Regions from separate parts of the Pseudarthrobacter sp. W1I19 genome, predicted to be linked through region 3. Evidence: riboswitches for the same ligand, from Rfam matches in the RefSeq annotation. Region 3 holds a riboswitch; each other region holds the start of a gene.

Region 1 (5,442 bases), 2.8 Mb from region 3:
GGAGATGGTCCCGGCGGAGAGGGCGTCCATGGCCGGCGGCAGGGCGGTGAGTTGCCGGGATTGGGTGATGAGTGCTCCGGCGGCGGGGGAGCTGACGGTCAGGACCCCGGCGATTTCCTCGACCGCGGACATCTCGGCGTAGGTCCGTTCGTGCACGGGCGCTTCCGGCGGGATCATCGCGTGCTGGATCTCGATGGCCTCGGATGCGTCCCGGGCTTTGACGGCGGCGATCTGGGCTTCCAGCTGCTTCGTTACCGCCATCCGCTCCAGCCGGATCTCATACTGCCGCTGCAACACATCCACAACAGCGCCGCCACCGGCGCCGGCGTCACTTTCCAGCTGGTGATCTTCGAGGAACAGCGCATCGAGCCGGGCAGTGGAGGCCTGAATGCCCTCCATCGCTGCTGCCCTGCTTTCGCCGTTTCCCATGCCAATATCTTCTAACGGGGGTCCGACAATTTGAGGGGCGGTAGGCTGACCGCTGGAAAATCCTGGAAGCTTTTTTCTGAGCGATTAGTTTCTGACCGCATTAAACGCCGGGCCTAAACGTGCCATACTCGGCGCGTGACGCCGTCGTATTCCTTCAAAGCCGAACTCTGGCTGTATCCGGGCGAGGCCGGTTGGCATTTCCTGACCCTTCCTGCAGAGGTGGCGGACGACGTCCGCGTTCTAATGGCAGGGGCCAGCAAGGCGTTCGGCTCCATCAAAGTCACCGCCGAGATCGGCGGACACTCGTGGCAGACTTCCCTTTTCCGGGACAACAAAAGCAGCTCCTACCTGCTGCCCGTCAAAAAGGACATCAGGAACAAAGCCAAGATCGGCGAAGGCGACGAGGTTGCCGTCAACCTTTCTGTAGGGAACTTCTGAAGCCCCTACGCGGCGCAGATTCCCGGCATGGGCGGTTCAACGCAATCCAGCGAGGGGCCCGGAGCGGTGTCCGGACGCGGTGCCCCGTCCCAGTGCCGGAGCGGAGCGCCATCAGCGCTAGATCTGCTTGAGTGCCTGTTCCAAATCACCGATGAGATCGTCCACGTCCTCGAGCCCCACGGAGAGCCGCACAACTCCGTCGCTGAGCCCGATGGCAGCGCGGCCCTCCGGCCCCATGGCGCGGTGCGTGGTGGTGGCCGGATGCGTAATGAGGGACTTGGAATCGCCCAGGTTGTTGGAGATGTCAATGATCCGCAAGGCGTCCAGCAGTGCAAAGGCGGCTTCCTTGCCGGAGCGTCCGCCGGAGGGTGCAAGTTCCAAGGTGAGCACGGTTCCGCCGGCCTTCATCTGCTTGGCGGCGAGTTCGTACTGCGGGTGAGACTTCAGGAGCGGGTACTTCACCCAGCTCACGGCAGGCTGCTGCTCCAGCCACTCGGCGATCCGGAGAGCGGAAGCGGAGGAGTGGTTCACGCGCAGGGCCATGGTCTCGAGGCCTTTGGTGAGGACCCAGGCGTTGAAGGCGGACAGCGACGGGCCGGTATGGCGCATGAGCTGCTTGACCGGACCTTCGATGAATTCCTTGGTGCCCAGGATCGCGCCGCCCAGCACCCGGCCCTGGCCGTCGATGTGCTTGGTACCTGAGTAGACAATGACGTCGGCGCCCAACTGGCCGCAGCGCTGCAGCAGGGGAGTGGCAAAAACGTTGTCGACCACCACGGTGGCGCCCGCCGCATGTGCGAGTTCGCTGACCGTGGCGATGTCCACGATCTCCTGCATGGGGTTGGACGGGGACTCGAAAAACACTGCGGTGGTGGGCTGGGACAGGGCTTCGCGCCACTGGTCGAGATCCGGGCCGTCCACAAAGACAGTCTCCACGCCCCACCGGGGCAGGATCTCGTTGAGGATCACAAAGCAGGAGCCAAAGAGCGAGCGGGCGGCAACCACGCGGTCGCCGGCAGCCAGCAGGGCACCCAAGGCGGTGAAAACGGCGGACATGCCGGACGCCGTCGCAAAGCACGCCTCGGTTCCTTCGAGCAGGCGGAGCCGCTCCTGGAACGTGGCCACGGAGGGGTTGCCGTAGCGGGAGTAGACAAAGCGCTCGTCCTCGCCCGTGAAGGCCCGCTCGGCAGCGGCGGCGGATTCGTAGACGAAGCCGGAGTTCAGGAACACCGCCTCGCTGGTTTCCTGGAAGTTGGTGCGGTCCAGTCCGCCGCGGACGGCCTGGGTGTCAGGGCTCCAGCCGGCGGCGTCTTCGTTGAAGGTCACTTAGTTCTTTCCCAGGTTTGTTGGCAAGCCGCGGTTTTTCCAGCCGTTAACGGTGCGTTCGCCGTAGCGGTCCGGCTCACCTTCGAAGCCCTCCAGGACGTTGTAGGAGGTGAAGCCGGCCTGTGTGGCGGCGATGGCGGCAGCGATGGACCGCTGGCCGGAGCGGCACAGGAACAGCAGCTCGGTGGAAGCATCCTCGGGGGCCTGCAGGCTCAGGTCCTTCAGGAAATCGGGGTTGGGGATGCCGCCCGGGAAGGTCCACTGGATGAACAGCGGATCGTTGTCCGTGGCTTTGGTGTCCGGGATGCCGATGTGGGCCCACTCACCCTCGGTGCGGACGTCCACCAGGATGGCACCCTGCTGCAGTTTGTCCCAGGCTTCCTGGGGGGTGAGGTCCCCTGCGTAGCTCATGCGTGGCCCTCGCCTGCGAACTCGAGGTCTTCGCCGGACAGTTCAAGCTCGTCCACGGCAGTGGCCACCGCGGCATCAGCGGAAGCAATCGCTGCCGGCAGGACGACGGCCTGCGCCACGATGGCGGTGCTGCCGTTGAACGTGACGGCGGGGCTTCCGTGCAGCACATAGCCCTCGGCCAGGGCGGCGGAAATCCGCTCACAGAAGGATCTGTCATCAGGCCCCGTGATAAGGCGGTAGGCCAGTTTTTCTTCGTTGGCAGGTGCGTCTGACATGACGGATCTCCTTCTCTCACGCTTGCAGCTCGAATCGGTCGATATGCCGAGTATTCACCTGAGGCACCCCGCCGCGGAAGGAGGGTTGCCGACCGGCCAGTCAGGGCTTGGCGCCGGTACTCATTACTCCCCAAAAACGTAACACTTGGCACGTGGCCCCGCACCGCCGTCGTCGTCATGTTCCGTAACCGAAGCGCTGCTGGAGCAAGTTGGGTGCGCACTGGCGGGCGGTTCCCGGAACGTACGACGGCGGGAGTCGCCACGGGCGGCTCCGGGCACCTGGCGCCCGTGGCTGCTTTCCAGGCAGATAGGGTTCTTGTGGGGCGCCGCCCCGGCAGTCGGAGCAAAGTTCCTGGGGGTCCTCATCAGCACGCCAACAGCCGCCGCACTGCAACACCTTTTAGGACACGGCCGTCTGCCACATCGTCGCCGGCAACTCACCCGACATTCCCTTCTCCGCGCCGTAACTGCCCTTCTTGCCGCGATGCTGATTGCCGTCCTGGCAGTGATACTGCCCGCAGGGTCCGCCCGTGCTGCAGACACCGTCCCGGACGAGGGTAAGCCGCTTCTGGGCGCGGTCCTCGAATGGGGCGAGGACACGGCGGCGGGCTTTACGGACAGGCTGGGTGCATCCCCGGCGCTTTTCGGGCACGACATCGCCCTGCCCTTCCGCGCATCGGAAGGAGAAAACATCAGGGGCTTCCTGGAGCAATCGGGGATGCAGGGCGCCCACGCCATGCTTACGGTGAAGCCCAGCATTGCCCTGGAGCGGGTCAATGCTGAGGCCGCCGCATCGTTTGCTGCTGAGGTACGGAAGCTGACTGCGAACTTCAAAGGCCAGGTGATGATCCGCTTTGCCCCCGATATGAATGCCAGCTGGGTGGAGTGGGGCCAGCAGCCTGCCGCATACCGGTCCGCCTTCCGGGCCGTCGCGGAGGCCTTCGAGGATCCTGGCGGTACGTCGATGGTGTGGGAGCCGTACCTGGGCAAGGACTACCCCTATGACCGGAACCGGAACGCCCCTGCGCCGGGCAGCGAGGGTTTCGCCCTCCTCGATACCAACCGCGACGGTGTGTGGAACGGTTCGGATGCGGCGTATGCCCCTTATTACCCCGGGGACGATGCCGTGGACTGGGTGGGCCTGACCGCGTTCCACGATGACACTGCCGGCGGGGCGTCCGTCAACACGGTGCCGCAGCCGAACGAACTCCAGGGAATGCTGACAACCTCCGGCGGGGAAAACTTCTACGGCACATATGCGGCAGGAAAGGACAAGCCGTTCGTCCTGCAGACCGCTGCGTTTTACAGCCCGGCCTCCGGCGGCGCCTCGGATGTGGACATCAAAGTGGCCTGGTGGGACCAGGTCCTGGGTGCGGCCACCTCCACGGACTTCGCCAAAACGGCGGCCGTGGTCTGGGACGAGCGGACAAGCACCAGGGACACCGGTGTGGCAAGCATTGACTGGCTGCTCACCGGAAACCCCGCCGTTGCGGCCGCCGCCCGGGACCGGCTCGAGGCTTCCCCCATGGTTACCGGCCCCGTCACCCAGGTCGCCGCCGGCAGCGGATACGTCCGCGCCAACACCCTCACGGGCGCCGGCGCCTGGACTGTGGCTGCGGCACTGATCATCCTCCTGGTGGCGTTGTGGCAGGTCCCCCGCAGGGTGAACACGGCGACTGCCTGGAGATACTCGGATCCTTCAAAACGGGATTCCCGGGTGGACCTGCTGCGCGGCATGGCCATTGTGTTTGTGGTGGTGAACCACCTGGGCATGACGTCGCTGTTCCAGCTGTTGACGCAGGAAACGGTGGGCTTCGTTTCCGGAGCCGAGCTTTTTGTCCTCTTCTCCGGCCTCGTGGTGGGCATGGTCTCCGGACCCAGGGTGAACGCGGACTTCGGCACCGTGGTGGACCTCACGTCACGCCGGGCAGGCAAGCTCTATGTGACCGCGCTCGCCGTGCTGATCGCCGTCTTCCTGATCTCGCTGCTGCCAATATTCCAGACGGATACACTCACCACCTTCGTTGACCAGGGAACCGGTGGCGCGGGCCACAACGGTACCGGCCGCACCTATGATCTGTATTCCGGAATGGAATCGCTGTTTCAGTTCCCCGTGCCCCCGCAGGTCCTGCCCGCCATCCTGCTGCTGCAATTCGGCCCCTGGCAGTTCAACGTCATGGGCCTCTACGTGGTGCTGCTGCTCGTTAGTCCGCTGATCCTTGCCGCCCTCAACCGGGGCAAAGCCGTGTGGGTGCTGGCGGGCACTCTGGCCCTGTACGGGGTGGGGGCTGTCACCAGGTTCCGGATCCTGCCCTCGCAGTTTGAGGACTCATTCCCGTTGCTGGTCTGGCAGGTCCTGTTTGTGGTCGGCCTGGTGGCCGGGTTCCACCGGCACCGCATCGTCTCATGGCTCACTGACCACACTTGGGTTGTGGCGGCCTGCACGGCTGCCGCCTTCGCCTTCGCGTTTCTGTCCTGGGGCAACCCGTATTTGGCCAACGGCTTGGACGTACGGCTGGCCATCATTCCGGACACGGTGTACCGGAGCATGTACGAGCTCTTC
Region 2 (5,442 bases), 1.4 Mb from region 3:
CTCCACGAGGTCGATAGTGGTGACACTGTCCTGCCAATGCGTTACGTGGCCCTCAAGACCGCGGAACTCCGGCCCCACCTGCGGCCGGAAATCCGGCTTGTAAACGTCTCCGGCATGCATGATCCGCGAAAGCCGGTGAACCCAGGGAACCGAGGTGTCCAGCTGGTTCCAGATCAGGCCCAGGGTTCCGTGCGGACGCAGGACGCGTGCCAGTTCGGTGCTGGCCGCGAGGGCATCGCACCAGTGCCAGGCCTGGGCAACGCTGACGACGTCGAACGCTGCCGCGGGCAGTCCAGTCGCCTCCGCGGTGGCCCGGACAGCTGTGACGTCAGGATAGTGCGCCCGCAACTGTTCGAGCATGTCCTCGGAAGGGTCCACGGCGGTGACTGACAGGCCCATGCCGAGTAGGAGTTCGGTGAACTTCCCGGTACCGGCCCCGGCGTCAAGGGCATCGCGGGCTCCAGCGGGGACCAGCCATTGTGCGGATTCTTCCGGGTAACCCGGCCGGACCTGCTGGTAGTGCCTGCCGCCGTCCTGGAAGCTCTGGCCGAGCTCCCGCCGCCGTCCGTGGTCAAGTTTGGGGCCACCCCGTACCACCTGTGGCCCTCCTTCGATTGATGCCCTTTGGGTATCCTCCGAATTTACCGCAAGTGCTTAGTCGTCGATGCAGGGAGCGGCACCCGCGGTCCCGGGGGTGTTGGGAGCCCAGTGCGGGTAGGTCCGCGTGTCGTTTGCGGGAACCCAACGTCCGGCGTCCACCACGTAGTCCCAGCCCAGCCCGTCGTTACGCAGCGCCGCGATGCCGGCAAGGAGGCGTTCGGCGTCTTCCAGGCGGGAGCCGACGCCGAAGCTGGCGCGCAGGGAGCCGGAGGGCAAACCCAGGCGCTTCAACAGCGGGTGGGCGCAAAAACGTCCGTCGCGCAGGCCCACGCCGTGTTCGGCGGACAGGTAGGCGGCCACCAGGCCAGCGTCGTAGCCTTCCACCGAGAAGTTGACCACGCCGATGGTGTCCGTATCCGGGTTGGTATCCTTGAAAATCTGGTGGACGGTGACGCCGTCGATCTGCTGCAGGCCTTCCACCAGGAAAGAGCGGATGGCCGCTTCGTGCGCATGCCACTGTTCCTGGTCGAGCCCGGCGATCACCTGGGTTGCGCGCGCCAGCGTGGCGGCGCCCAGGACGTTAGGGGAGCCGCCCTCATGGCGGGCCGGGCCGGTGGCCCAGCTGACGCCGTCGAGCCTTGCTTCCTTGACGGCGCCGCCCCCGGCAAGGTGCGGCGTTCCGGCATCCAGCCAGTCGGTCGGGCCCACCAGCACGCCGGCGCCGAACGGTGCGTACAGCTTGTGGCCGGAAAAGGCGAGGTAGTCGATGCCGTCCGCTGCAATGTCCACGCGGCGGTGCGGTGCCAGCTGGGCGGCGTCCACCACGATCCGTGCGCCGTGGTCATGGGCAAGCGCAGCCAGGGCCCGGACGGGAAGGATCTCGCCGGTGACATTGGACGCGCCGGTGACGGCGAGCAGGCTCACGCCGCCCTGCTCCAGCTCCGCGCGGACGGCGTCGATGGTGCCGGCGATGGTGTCGGCGGCAACGATGCTGCGGTGCGGGACGCCCTGCCACGGCAGCAGGTTGGCGTGGTGCTCGATGTCCAGGTAGAGGACGTCGCCGTCAGGCCGTCCGTCTGTTTCTGGCAGGCAGCCGGCCAGCAGGTTCAGCGAATCCGTGGTGTTCCGCGTGAAGATTACGGAGTCATCCGGGCGGCCGCCCACGAAGTCGCGGACGATGTTTCGCGCGTTTTCGTAGACGGAGGTGCTGATCTGTGATGCATAACCGGCGCCGCGGTGGACGCTGGCATAGAACGGCAGGATCTCGTTGAGGTACGCCGAGACCACGGAGAGGGCCGGAGCCGAGGCCCCATAGTCAAGGTTGGCGTAGCGGATGTGGCCGCCGTGGATCAGCGGCGCCTGGATTTCTGCGCCGGTGACGGCAGCGAGCGGAGGGCCGGCAGCGGCGCGGCGGGCATCAAAGGTGGTTCCGGCCTGTGCTGTTTCAGATCCGGCAGCTTCGAACGTTGCGTTGGGGGAGACGGTGGCAGTTGTCACGAAAGACCTCACTTCAAAAGGACTCCCGCTCCCGGGAATCCGCGCTTGCCGCATCCGCTCCGGACCGGCCTGGTCGTCACCCGGGGCACCCCACCGCGGTTGGAGGGTTGCCGGCCAGCAAACCGGGGTTTCGCGCTGGCACTCGTGACCTGGTTAAGAGCGTAGAACATCGGGTTGGGAGGTTTTAAGTCGGGACGATTGTTAAGCGCTTTGTTACGCGCGGCCGGAAAGAGCTTCTTTTGCCGAAGAAACGACGGCGGGCACCTCCCCAAGGAGGCGCCCGCCGCTGATTCTTCGATGGTCTTCTGTTACAGGAGGTCGTCCAGCTCCGGGTTCAACCTGCGGAGTACCTCCGAGTGCAGGATGGAGTTGGTGGCCAGGGCGTTGCCGCCGAAGGGCCCGTCTTCCCCTTCCAGGGAGGTGAAGCGCCCGCCGGCTTCCACCACGATCGGTACTAGCGCGGCCATGTCATAAAGGTTCAGTTCAGGTTCGCAGGCGATGTCCACAGAGCCCTCGGCCACCATGCAGTAGGACCAGAAGTCGCCGAACGCCCTGGTCCGCCACACATCCTCGGTGAGGCCCAAAAAGTTCTCCAGGTTGCCGCGTTCCTTCCAGCCTCCCAGGCTGGAATAGGAAAGGGAGGCGTCGGAGAGCCTGGAGACGTTCGAGACGCGAAGCCGCGTGGCCGCAGCGAGGGAACGGCCCATGTACGCGCCCATCCCCTTGGCCGCCCACCAGCGTTTGCCCAGGGCCGGTGCGCTGACCACACCTACCACCGGTTCGCCTTCATCCACCAGGGCGATCAGGGTGGCCCAGACCGGGACGCCGCGGACAAAGTTCTTGGTGCCGTCAATGGGATCAATGATCCAGCGGCGTGAGCCGTGCCCTGTGCTGCCGAACTCCTCACCCAGCACGGCGTCGCGCGGGCGGGAACGGGATAACTGGCCGCGGATGGCTTCTTCGGCGGCCTTGTCCGCGTCCGTGACCGGCGTCAGGTCAGGCTTGGTCTCCACCTGGAGGTCCAGGGCCTTGAAGCGGCCCATGGTCTGGTCATCCACGGAGTCGGCCAGCACATGGGCCAGGCGCAGGTCATCGTTGTAGCTTGAAGCGGGTTGGATCATGGTTCCAAACTACCGTCTGCGCGCGGTTCTGCTGGGAGATCGGCCCTGTCAGTTGACGCTGCCAAGCTCCTTGGCCTCCTGGGCCTCCATGCGGGGATCGGTGCCGAGGAGCCTGCGCAGGGAGGCCAGCCGGGCAACACCCGTGGCCCCGGCATGGCCGCCTGCCACCCAGGCATCCAGGCCGCAGTTCACAGCCATGGCAGTGTGCTTGCAGCCCCGCTCGCAGTCCTCAATGCCGGGGTAGAGGTCCGGGAAGGAACGCAGGATCCGGTCCGGGTCCACGTGGGCCAGGCCGAAGGAGCGGATGCCCGGGGTGTCGATGATCCAGCTGCCCGGCGGCGCGTCCGATAACCTCAGCGCCAGGGCTGACGACGACGTGTGGCGGCCGCGGCCCGTCACGGCGTTTACCCCGCCGGTGGCACGCTCGGCCCCGGTCAGTGCGTTCACCATGGTTGATTTGCCCACGCCCGAATGCCCCAGCATGACGGTGACTTTTCCGTCCAGGTAACCGCGCAGCTCTGCCACCGCGTTGATGTCCAGCCGGGCCGACAGCCCGTCATCGGAGCGGGCGTCGATACCGGACGCCGCGGAGTCCGCCGTCCGGCTGATAATGACCGGGAAGTCCAGGTGCGTGTAGTTGGATAACAGCTCCGCCGGATCCTTGACGTCCGCCTTGGTGACCAGCAGGATCGGCTCGATCCCGGCGTCGTACGCAGCCACCAGGGCGCGGTCGATGAAGCCGGTGCGCGGCTCCGGGTTGGCCGCGGCCACCACAATCACCAGCTGGTCCGCATTGGCCACGACGGCCCGTTCCACGGGATCGGTATCATCGGCGCTGCGCCGAAGGAGGGTTTTGCGGTCCTGGATTTTCACCAGCCGGGCCAAGGTGTTGGGGTCGCCGGAAACGTCTCCCACCAGCGACACGAAGTCGCCCGCCACCACCGGGTTGCGGCGCAGCTCGCGTGCCCGGGCGGCGATGACAACACGTTCGTTGCCGGAGTCCTCGCCCACCACTGCCGTGTACCGTCCGCGGTCAACGGTGACGATACGGCCGGTGACGGCGTCGTCATGGCTGGGCCGGTCCTTGGTGCGGGGCCTTGAGCCTTTTTTGCTGGGCCGGATGCGGACATCCGACTCGTCCCAGGAGTCAGTGCTCCGCGCCACCGGCTGAACCTTCCGACACTGCACTGGAAACACCGGTCTGGGCCAGCATGTCCGCCCACAGCCGGGGGAAATCGGGCATCGTCTTGGCGGTGGTGGCGATGTCCTCCACCTGGACGCCCTCCACGGCCAGGCCAAGGATGGCTCCGGCCGTGGCCATGCGGTGGTCCGCGTAACTTTGTACGACGCCGGCATGCAGCTTCGCGGGCCGGATCACCAGGCCGTCGCTGGTCTCCTCGGCGTCGCCGCCCAGGCGGTTGATTTCGGTAACGAGGGCTGCCAGCCGGTCCGTCTCGTGTCCGCGCAGGTGTGCGATGCCGGTGAGCCGGGAGGGGGTGGTGGCCAGTGCGCAGAGCGCGGCGACCGTAGGCGCCAGTTCACTGGTGTCCGCGAAATTGGCACCCTTGATTTCCGCTCCGCCTGTGACGGTGAGGACACCATCACGCAGGCTGACATCGGCACCCATCTCGGCCAGGATGCTGCGCCACAGATCCCCTACCTGCTGCGTCTGTTCCGGCCAGCCCGGAATCCGGACGGTCCCGCCGGAGGCCAGTGCGGCGGCAAGGAACGGGCCGGCGTTGGACAGGTCCTGCTCGATCTGCTGGTCGAAGGCGCGGATAGGCCCGGGAGCAACAACCCAGTGGTTCGGGACAGAATCGTCAACCACAACCCCGGCGCCGCGCAGGACGGCAACTGTCATGTTGATGTGGTCCAGGCTGGGCACCGGTTTGCCGACGTGCTCCAGGTGCAGCCCCTCGGTGAACCTTGCGCCTACCAGCAACAGGGCCGAGACAAACTGCGACGAGGCACTGGCGTCGATGACCAGGTGGCCGCCCTGGACCTCGCCCGAGCCTTCCACCACGAACGGCAAGGACGACGGCGTGCCGCCATCCTGGCCGGAAACAGCCACTCCCAGCGCCTTCAGCGCTTCGATGATGGTTCCCATGGGCCGCTTCCGGGCATGCGGGTCGCCGTCGAACAGGCTGGCGCCATTGCGCAGGGCGGCCAGCGGCGGCACGAACCGCATCACCGTTCCGGCGAGGCCGCAGTCGATCGTGGCTGC
Region 3 (5,442 bases):
CGGCCAACCGCTTCGCCCTGGCCGAACTGGCTCCCATCTACACCAGGATCGGCAATCCCACACAGGAGGCCGTGGAACAGCGGATCGCCAGCCTTGAGGGCGGCCTGGGAGCCCTGCTGCTCAGCTCCGGGCAGGCCGCAGAAACATTCGCCATCCTGAACATCGCCGAAGCCGGAGACCACATCGTGGCCAGCCCCAGCCTCTACGGCGGCACCTACAACCTCTTCGCGCATACGCTGAAGAAGTTCGGCATCTCGGTCACCTTTGTGGCGGACCCGGACAACCTGGACCAGTGGCGCGACGCGGTGCAGCCCAACACCAAACTCTTCTTCGGTGAGGTGGTTTCCAACCCGCGGCAGGACGTCCTGGACATTGAAGGCGTGTCCCAGGTTGCACACGAGGCCGGCGTGCCCCTCATCGTGGACAACACCTTGTCCACCCCGTACCTGATCCGCCCGCTCGAATGGGGCGCGGACATCGTGGTGCACTCGGCCACCAAGTACCTGGGCGGCCATGGGTCCGCCATTGCCGGAGTGATTGTGGACTCGGGGAAGTTCGATTTTGGTAATGACCCGGAGAAGTTCCCTGGTTTCAACACCCCGGACCCCACCTACAACGGGCTGGTCTACGCCCGCGACCTCGGCGCCGATGGAGCGCTGGGCGCCAACCTGTCCTACATCCTCAAGGCCCGGGTCCAGCTCCTGCGCGACCTGGGCTCGGCGGTGTCGCCCTTCAACGCGTTCCTGATCGCCCAGGGACTTGAGACCCTGAGCCTGCGGGTGGAACGGCACGTGGCCAATGCCACCGAAGTGGCGCGCTGGCTGGAAGGAAGGGACGACGTCAAATCCGTCGCCTACGCGGGCCTGCCCTCCAGCCCCTGGTACGAGCGGGGCCGCAAGTACGGACCCAAGGGGACCGGGGCCATCGTCTCGTTCAATCTGGCCGGCGGGGCCGAGGCGGGCAAGCGCTTCGTGGACGCCCTGGAACTGCACTCCCATGTTGCCAACATCGGCGACGTCCGCTCCCTGGTGATCCATCCGGCGTCGACCACCCACAGCCAGCTCTCGCCGGAACAGCAGGAAGTAGCCGGCGTCACCCCCGGCCTGGTTCGGCTTTCCGTGGGAATCGAGCATATCGATGACATCCTCGCTGACCTCGAAGCCGGCTTCCGTGCCGCCAAGGAGGCCAGCGGCGCCTGACCACGGGCACCAGCGTCGCCTGATGAGGGGCACCAGCGGCAAGCCGGGAAGTCACAACCAGTCACACTCTTGGCGGCAGGCGGGGGCTGTTTCGTACACTCAATGCAGGTCATGAGTGCCAGTGACAGCCCCGGCTTGCTGGCCGGCAACCCTCCTTCCGCGGTGGGGTGCCCCGGGTGAAGACCTGGCCTGCCGGTCAGACGACGGCAGGCAAGCGCGTAGAAGAGGTCTTGCCATGACGGTTACCGTCACCCGTACCACCGTTCCCGAACACGGGATTGTCCGCTATGCCTCCATTGGCGATCTAAAGCTGGAAGCCGGCGGCTACCTGCCGGATGTCACCTTGGCCTACGAAACCTGGGGCACGCTCAACGCGGACGGCAGCAACGCTGTCCTGATCGAGCACGCGCTCACCGGCAGCACGCACGTGACCCGCGGCGACACCAACGAAGAAGGCTGGTGGGAGCAGCTTGCAGGCCCCGGCGCTCCGGTGGACACCGACCGGTTTTTCGTCGTCTCAATCAACATTGTGGGCGGCTGTTACGGGTCCACCGGCCCGTCCTCGCCCGCACCCGACGGCACGCCGTGGGGCTCCCGGTTCCCGCTGGTGACCCTCCGGGACAGCACCGCGGCGGAGGCCCGGCTGGCGGACCAGCTGGGCATCAGCAGCTGGTTCGCAGTGCTGGGCGGGTCCATGGGCGGCGCGCGGGCCCTGGAATGGGCCGTGACGTATCCGGAACGCGTGCAGCGCTGCGCCGTGATTTCCGTGGGGGCCGCGAGCACCGCCGAACAGATCGCCTTTGCCCAGGCACAGACGCTCGCCATCCGCCAGGATGCCAACTTCAACGGCGGCGACTACTACGGCGGGCCGTCGCCGGAAGAGGGCCTGGCCCTGGCCCGGCGCATAGCCCACATCACATACCGTTCACCCGGGGAGCTGGACGGCCGCTTCGGCCGGACACCCCAGGCCCCGGAATCGCCGCTCCAGGGCGAGCAGCTCGCGGCGCGCGGACGCTACCAGGTGGAGAGCTACCTGGACCATCAGGGCACCAAGCTGGTCCAGCGGTTTGATGCCAACAGCTATATCGCCATTACCGAGGCGCTGATGAGCCACGACGTCTGCCGCGGCCGCGGGCCACTCGAACAAACGTTGTCCCGTGCCGGTGCACGCTTCTTCGTGGCCGCCGTGGATTCGGACCGGCTCTACTTCCCGTCCCAGTCCCTGGAACTGGCCCGCGCACTCCCGGGGGACGTGGACGTCCACTTCATCGAGGCGCCCATCGGACACGACGGTTTCCTCACCGAAATCGGCCAGCTGGGCAACCAGCTCCGGGTGCACTTGGCGGCATAGCCGGACCGCCACCGGCGGGATTGTGCATAAATGCAGATAGCCTCTGCAGGATTCGTCGTTGAGCTCGACGGAATGGCAGACGATACTCATTTGGACCCGGCGGCGCGTGGCCAAAATCACACGTACCCGCCTTAGCCTGTCCAGTGGTGTCGAAGAAGACGCCGAAGGAGTTCATCAATGAGTACGGAAAAGTCCGCCGCACAACGGTCCGGGGAAACCGATGTCAAGGCGTCAGGCCTGCGAAAAGTTGTTGCAGCCTCCATGGCCGGCACCGTCGTGGAGTGGTATGAGTTCTTCCTGTACGCCTCAGCAGCCACTTTGGTGTTCGGGAAGATGTTCTTCCCCAACTCCGGAACCGAGCTGGACGGCATCATTGCCGCATTCGTCACTTACGCCGTGGGCTTCGTTGCCCGGCCTGTAGGCGGCATTGTCTTCGGCCACTTCGGGGACAAGTTCGGCCGGAAGCAGCTCCTGCAGCTGAGCATCATCCTGGTAGGAGTGGCCACCTTCCTGATGGGCTGCCTGCCAGGCTTTGCCCAGATCGGTTACTGGGCTCCGGCGGCGCTGGTGTTCCTTCGCTTCGTCCAGGGCTTCGCCGTGGGTGGCGAATGGGGCGGCGCAGTGCTGCTAGTTGCCGAGCACAGCCCCAACAAGTCGCGTGGCTTCTGGTCCAGCTGGCCGCAATCCGCCGTCCCCATGGGCAACCTGCTCGCCACCGGCGTGCTGTTCATCCTGTCCTCCACCCTTTCGCAGGAGGCGTTCCTCGGCTGGGGCTGGCGCGTGGCCTTCTGGCTCTCGGCAGTGATCGTCGTCATCGGCTATTACATCCGCACCAAGGTTCAGGATGCCCCCATCTTCCTGGAGGCCCGGAGGGAGGTCACGGAAGAGAAAAAGGGTTACGGCGTGGCCGAGGTTTTCCGCCGTTACCCAAGGGGTGTCTTCACCGCCATGGGCCTGCGTTTTGCCGAGAACATCCTCTATTACCTCGTGGTGACTTTCTCTATCACCTACCTGAAGGTCGTTGTCCAGACCGACACGTCCCGCATCCTGCTGCTGCTGCTCGTGGCCCACTTCATTCACTTCTGCGCTGTCCCGCTTGTTGGCAAAATGTCTGACGCCTTCGGCCGCCGCCCGGTCTACATGGCAGGTGCCGTCCTGGGCGGAACGTGGGGCTTCTTCGCGTTCCCCATGATGGACACCGCCAACGACCTCGTCATCCTGGCCGCCATCACCATCGGCCTGCTGTTCCACGCACTCATGTACGCCGGGCAGCCGTCCATCATGGCTGAAATGTTCCCCACCAGGATGCGGTATTCGGGCGTTTCGCTGGGCTATCAGGTGACCTCGATCGTGGCCGGTTCGCTGGCACCGATCATCGCCAGCTCGCTGCTGGGCAGTTTCAAGTCCTCCACTCCGGTGGCCCTGTACCTGCTGGGTGCCTGCATCGTCACAGCGGTCTCTGTCCTCTTCCTGAGGGAAACCCGCGGAATTTCGCTGCGGGACGTCGATGCCGCGGACGCCCAGGGCACGGCTGACCTTCTGGCAGCCACCAAGAAGTAGTCTTCCCAGAACGGCAAGACGGAAATGGCAGCTGCCCGGACCGCACGTACCGCCGGTCCGGGCAGCTGCCTGTCCCCATTTCAAGGTTAGGAACATCATGCGAGCAGCCGTCCTCTATTCCACCGTTCCCGCCGGCACCAGCTATGGCCAAGCGCAGCCGCTGGTGGTTCAGGAGCTCAGCCGTCCCGAACCCCGGGCCGGCGAGCTGGGCGTCACCGTCGCCTACTCCAGCCTGTGCCACTCAGACCTGTCGGTGGTGGACGGTTCCCGCGTCAGGCCGCTTCCCATGGCGCTGGGGCACGAGGCCGTAGGACGGGTTGCCTCGGTAGGCGAAGGTGTCACGGACGTGTCCGTGGGGGACCACGTGGTCCTCGTTTTCGTCCCCAGTTGCGGTTCCTGCCGTGCGTGCCTTGCGGGGCGGCCCGCCCTGTGCCACCGGGCCGCCGAGGTCAACGGCTCCGGCGACCTTTTGCATGGCGAGGCCCTGCTGCGCACACCCGAGGGGCAGCGGATCAACCACCATCTGGGGGTTTCGGCGTTCGCGGATTATGCGGTGGTGGCCCGTGAATCGGTAGTGGTGATCGACGACGACGTCCCCGACACCATCGCGGCGATGTTTGGTTGCGCCGTGCTCACCGGGATGGGAGCCGTGCTCAACACCGCGGCGGTTCAACCAGGCCAGTCCGTAGCCGTTTTCGGCCTCGGGGCCGTGGGGCTTTCGGCAGTGATGGCGGCGGCGCTCGCCGGCGCCTCAGCGGTGATCGCCATTGACCCCAACACCAGCAAGCATGGGCTCGCCATGAAGTGCGGGGCAACGGCCGTGGGGACTCCCGACGACGCGGCCCGGCTGATCGCGGAGGCTGCAGGTGATGGTGTGGATACGGCCGTAGAGGCTGTGGGCTCAGCCCGGGTCATTGCTTCATGCCTCGAGCACGTGACGCGTGGCGGCGCCGTGGTCTCGGTAGGGCTGCCGCATCCCACGGCGGAATTGACGGTGCCCGCCCTCCAGTTTGCCGGAGCGGGCAAGCGGCTGCTTGGTTCGTACATGGGTGACGCCGTACCGAACCGGGACATCCCCCTCTACCTGGGGTACTGGCGCGAAGGCCGGCTGCCCGTTGAGCTGCTGCACACCGACACCAGGCCCCTTGCCGAGATCAACGAAGGCCTCGACGCACTCGCCGCAGGGCGGGTGGTGAGGCGCCTTTTCCAGGCCTGACAATTGCTGTGGGTGCCAGGACCTAGGCTGCCAGTAGATCCTGGCGCTCCGCCACTTCTTCCTTCAGCGCAGCAATCACGGCCTGAACCCGGGCGGACCGCAGCGATTCCGGCCGT

Evidence for each region. Region 3 has a riboswitch for S-adenosylmethionine ahead of QF038_RS13730 (homoserine O-acetyltransferase). Riboswitches for the same ligand answer to the same signal wherever they lie in the genome.
Region 1: another riboswitch for S-adenosylmethionine. It lies ahead of QF038_RS00580 (DUF1737 domain-containing protein); the one in region 3 lies ahead of QF038_RS13730 (homoserine O-acetyltransferase).
Region 2: another riboswitch for S-adenosylmethionine. It lies ahead of QF038_RS06900 (aminotransferase class V-fold PLP-dependent enzyme); the one in region 3 lies ahead of QF038_RS13730 (homoserine O-acetyltransferase).

The regions. Positions count from the first base shown of each region.
Region 1 is NZ_JAUSZR010000001.1:127,854-133,295, forward strand. Features, by position in the region: gene QF038_RS00560 (HNH endonuclease signature motif containing protein) at 1-429, opposite strand, end outside; gene QF038_RS00565 (DUF1905 domain-containing protein) at 565-867, shown strand; gene QF038_RS00570 (O-succinylhomoserine sulfhydrylase) at 985-2,193, opposite strand; gene QF038_RS00575 (rhodanese-like domain-containing protein) at 2,194-2,604, opposite strand; gene QF038_RS00580 (DUF1737 domain-containing protein) at 2,601-2,879, opposite strand; SAM riboswitch class IV at 2,893-3,007, opposite strand; gene opgC (OpgC domain-containing protein) at 3,364-5,442, shown strand, end outside.
Region 2 is NZ_JAUSZR010000001.1:1,476,167-1,481,608, forward strand. Features, by position in the region: gene QF038_RS06895 (class I SAM-dependent methyltransferase) at 1-597, opposite strand, end outside; gene QF038_RS06900 (aminotransferase class V-fold PLP-dependent enzyme) at 655-2,097, opposite strand; SAM riboswitch class IV at 2,134-2,247, opposite strand; gene hisN (histidinol-phosphatase) at 2,406-3,218, opposite strand; gene QF038_RS06910 (ribosome small subunit-dependent GTPase A) at 3,267-4,382, opposite strand; gene aroA (3-phosphoshikimate 1-carboxyvinyltransferase) at 4,366-5,442, opposite strand, start outside.
Region 3 is NZ_JAUSZR010000001.1:2,916,063-2,921,504, reverse strand. Features, by position in the region: gene QF038_RS13735 (bifunctional o-acetylhomoserine/o-acetylserine sulfhydrylase) at 1-1,199, shown strand, start outside; SAM riboswitch class IV at 1,307-1,422, shown strand; gene QF038_RS13730 (homoserine O-acetyltransferase) at 1,435-2,550, shown strand; gene QF038_RS13725 (MFS transporter) at 2,728-4,110, shown strand; gene QF038_RS13720 (alcohol dehydrogenase catalytic domain-containing protein) at 4,208-5,326, shown strand; gene QF038_RS13715 (LysR family transcriptional regulator) at 5,349-5,442, opposite strand, start outside.